2 regions of the Afipia massiliensis genome follow, and region 1 is predicted to be linked to the other one. Evidence: predicted binding sites of a transcription regulator. Region 1 holds the regulator's gene; the other holds the start of a gene.
The links. Region 1 encodes PhoB, which activates phosphate uptake and scavenging genes when phosphate is short. Its sites were predicted from a motif close to TGTCATNNANCTGTCAT; they were not measured.

Region 1 (2,201 bases):
ACAGGATTAGTGATGGCAGAATTCAACGCCACAGACGCCAACAACCCGGCCTCGCACAGGAACACCTCTTCCTTCAAGGAATTCCTGGCGCAAACCGGATCGCTTCACTGCGAGCCTGATAGCGGGATGCGGCCTATTTTCGTGCCGCGCAGGCGTACATATTGATTTCCATGCCCACTGGCACTTCGACAATCCTAGGGGTCTTCCAGGCCATTTTGGTCTCCTTGCCCATTGTGGACGCGACTTTGAATCCTCGTCCGTGACAAAGCTAACATGGAGCTTCCGGACCGTGCCATTGAATTTCAGACACCAACGCCACAAGTTTGTGACCAAGTCAGATATGTGTGCAGCGCACCAATGTTCGATCCTTTCTCGCGGCGATGCAAAAAGCTGCACCTTCGCGAAAAAAAGCGCTTTACGCCGATACCTGTCGCTCTCAACCTGTCGTCAATAACGACGCCGCAACGGCGCGATTCTTCACAACAGCATGGGTCGCTATAGCCTTCCGAGCCGAAGGACGGACGACTCTGTAGTGACAGGGAGGGAATTCACGTTGAGCTTGCCCCGCGCACGCATCAAAATGTCCGATGCGGATATCGTCAGCCGGTTCGAACGGCTCGGCTACAAACTCGCCATCGATCAGATCGCCTTCACATCGGAAAGCGTCGAGGACTTCTACGACGCGCGGGAAACACTCTGGACAGGTGTAGGTACGATCAAGATCTATGAGGAAGGCGGATTGCTGCTTGTTGAAAAAGCACAGCCGCGCGCAGGCCAGCCCTCGCGCGACATCGCAGTCATCAGCCTCGGACATGCGCGTGCTGTGATGGGCGTCCTCAAACCGGACAAGTCAGCGGAGTTGCCCCGCTATGCCGGGCGCATGGAATTGTCCGAACGCTAGAACGGATCATCTTCGCGCGCCAATCGACGGCTCTTAGCCTGACGCTATTCCGCCTTGGCAAATCGATCGTCAAGCGCATAGCCTGCGCCGCGAACGGTGCGGATCGGATCGGATTCTCGCCCGAGATTCAGAAGCTTCCGCAGCCGCCCGATGTGGACGTCTACGGTACGCTCATCGATATAGATGTCGCGCCCCCATACGCCGTCGAGCAACTGCTCGCGGCTGAACACGCGTCCCGGGTGCTCAAGGAAGAACTCCAGGAGCCGGTATTCGGTCGGTCCGAGATCGATAGGACGGCCCGAGCGAGCAACGCGCCGTCTGTCCCGATCCAATTCGATGTCGCCGAATGCGAGCACCGTGGCGAGGCGCTCAGGACTGGCACGCCGCAAAAGACCCTTCACGCGTGCCAGCAATTCCGGCACCGAGAACGGCTTCACGATGTAATCGTCCGCACCAGTTGCAAGCCCCCTCACCCGTTCGCTTTCCTCGCCGCGCGCGGTCAGCATGATGATTGGAATCTGCTTGGTCTCTGGTCGCGCACGCAACCGGCGGCATAGCTCAATCCCGGACAGGCCCGGAAGCATCCAGTCGAGGACGATGAGATCGGGAACATGCTCCTTGAGCCGTGTATCCGCATCGTCGCCACGTGCAACCGTTTCGACGTCGTAGCCCTCGGCATCAAGGTTGTAGCGAAGCAGCGTTGTCAGCGCTTCTTCGTCTTCGACCACAAGAATTCGGGCGCTCATGCTCGATCCTTCAATTGAGACACATTAATTTCCAGACGCGGCCGCTGCAAAGTTCGTCATATCGCCCTTCGGGCGCTGATCGATCATCTGCTGGCCTTCGATCATATAGAACACCGTCTCTGCGATATTGGTCGCGTGATCGCCAATCCGCTCGATGTTCTTGGCGCAGAACATCAGGTGGATACAGAAGCCGATGTTGCGCGGGTCTTCCATCATGTAGGTCAGGAGTTCACGGAACAGCGAGGTGCAAATCGCATCGACCTCCTCGTCGCCCTTCCAGACCACCATGGCGGCAGGCAGATCATGCGCTGCGTAGGCATCGAGCACAGATTTCACCTGCGACTGCACAAGGTCGGTCATGTGCTCCAGTCCGCGGATCAATTTCAGCGGATGAAAATCACTATCGAGCGCCGCAACGCGCTTACCGATATTCTTGGACAGGTCGCCGATACGCTCAAGATCGGTCGCGACACGCATCGAGCTGACGATCTCGCGCAAGTCGACCGCCATTGGCTGACGGCGCGCAATCGTCAGAACCGCACGCTCCTCGATCA
Region 2 (2,201 bases), 560 kb from region 1:
CAGGTGGCGTTCGCCGCACTGGTGCTGGCATCGCTTGGTTTCGGTTTCAGTACAGCGCCTTACGAGATCGCGTTGATGTTGTGTGTCACGGTCTTGACGCTGCTTTCGGTGTCCTTCTATCTCGTCGAGTGGGCAAGGCACATGAGTGCAGGCGCTCCAACGCCTTGAATGCGATGATGGCCGCGTATTGCGTACCTGGAGTGACTGCGTGGTAGTCCGCGTCCGCCCTCGTCAATTGGCCCTTGCGTTGCCGCACGCGGAGAGCCTGACGCGCGACAATTTTCTGGAAGGTTCCGCGAACGCGCAGGCGCTTGCCCTGATCGATGCGTGGCCGGATTGGCCCAACCGCGTGATGATGCTGGTGGGGCCCGAGGGCAGCGGCAAAAGCCATCTCGCGTCGATCTGGGCGGATGAGGCGGGCGCGCGGTCGGTCGCGGCACATACGCTGACACCGGACAATGTGCCGGGCGAGCTCGCGACCGGAGCGCTGGTTGTGGACGATCTCGACCCCGCGTCATTCGACGATCGCGCGCTGTTTCACCTGCTCAACCTCGCACGCGAAGACGAGGCCTATATCCTGATGACGGGGCGGGCGCAGCCGTCCTCGTTCGCGGTGACGTTGCACGACCTGCGGTCGCGGTTGCGGGCGGTGCCGGTGGTGACGCTGACGCCGCCGGACGATCAGTTGTTTCGCGCGCTGATCGTCAAGTTCTGCGCCGACCGGCAGATGAGTGTGGACGAGAGCATTGTCAGCTATCTCGCGACCCGCATCGAACGCTCGTTCGCGGCGGCGCGGCGAGCGGTCGAACAGCTCGACGAAGAGGCGCTTCGGCAGCGCCGCCCGGTGACCCGCGCGCTGGCGGCGGAAGTGCTGAAAGACACTGCGGCCTGACCGCGCAGGGACTTGGTCATTAACCGGTCCTGGCTCATCATGTCATCGAACTGTCATGACAGTGGCACATTGTCTCTGTGGAACGGGCCTAAGGTCCGGTCTGATGACATGATATGAGGTTTCGCTTCATGGACGCCGCGCAAGCTGTTGTAAAAAAAGAAGAAAATGAAGAAATCGTAAGCGTGTCGTCGATCGGGTCGAGCCCCGAGCGCTTCATCAATCGCGAATTGTCATGGCTCCATTTCAATCGCCGCGTGCTGGAAGAGTCGGTCAATCTCAATCATCCGGCGCTGGAGCGGGTCCGGTTCCTGTCGATTTCGGCCAATAACCTTGACGAGTTCTTCATGGTCCGCGTCGCGGGCCTCAAGGCGCAGGTCCGCGAAGGCATCGCCGAGCGCAGCCCTGACGGCTCGACGCCCACCGAACAGCTCGCCAAGATCAACGAGACCGTCTCGAAGCTCGCCAGCGACCAGCAAGAGATCTGGCGCGATCTGCGCCATGTGCTGTCCGATGTCGGAATCGTTCTGGTCGACGGCAAGGACGTCACCAAGGCCGAAGGGAGCTGGATCGAGGACCATTTCCTTCACAACATTTTCCCGCTGCTGACGCCGCTGGCGATCGACCCGGCGCATCCGTTCCCGTTCATTCCGAGTCTCGGCTTCACCATCGCGCTGCATCTGGCGCGCGTGTCCGACGGCAAGGCGATGAATGCGCTGATCCGCATGCCGGGCAAGATCGACCGTTTCATCAAGCTGCCGGCCGGCAAGGACGGCTCGGTGCGTCTCATCACGCTCGAACAAGCCACCGGCCTGTTCATCGGCCGGCTGTTCCCGGGCTACACCGTCAAGGGGCGGGGCGCGTTCCGCATCATCCGCGACTCCGAACTGGAAATCGAGGAAGAGGCCGAGGATCTCGTTCGCCTGTTCGAGTCGGCGCTGAAGCGCCGCCGTCGCGGGTCGGTGATCCGTCTCGAAATCGAAGCCCACATGCCAGACGAACTGCGCGCCTTCGTGCAGCGCGCGCTGTCGGTGCCGGACGATGACGTCCTGCTGGTCGACGGCGTGCTCGCCATGAACGAGCTGTCGCAACTGACGCGGCTGGATCGTCCCGATCTCGAATTCACGCCTTACGTGCCGCGTCACCCCGAGCGTGTCCGCGACCACGGCGGCGACATTTTCGCGGCGATCCGGCAGAAGGATCTGGTCGTCCACCATCCGTATGAATCGTTCGACGTCGTCGTGCAGTTCCTGCAGCAGGCGGCGCGCGACCCCGACGTCGTTGCCATCAAGCAGACGCTCTATCGCACCTC

Region 2: the regulator PhoB is predicted to act here: its motif matches at 933-949, upstream of YH63_RS17440 (RNA degradosome polyphosphate kinase).

What each region holds. Positions count from the first base shown of each region.
Region 1 covers NZ_LBIA02000001.1:4,162,236-4,164,436, forward strand. The annotation lists gene pqqA (pyrroloquinoline quinone precursor peptide PqqA) at 134-214, opposite strand; gene YH63_RS19990 (hypothetical protein) at 554-901, shown strand; gene phoB (phosphate regulon transcriptional regulator PhoB) at 946-1,647, opposite strand; gene phoU (phosphate signaling complex protein PhoU) at 1,672-2,201, opposite strand, start outside.
Region 2 covers NZ_LBIA02000001.1:3,598,474-3,600,674, forward strand. The annotation lists gene YH63_RS17430 (CDP-alcohol phosphatidyltransferase family protein) at 1-168, shown strand, start outside; gene YH63_RS17435 (DnaA ATPase domain-containing protein) at 209-892, shown strand; gene YH63_RS17440 (RNA degradosome polyphosphate kinase) at 1,021-2,201, shown strand, end outside.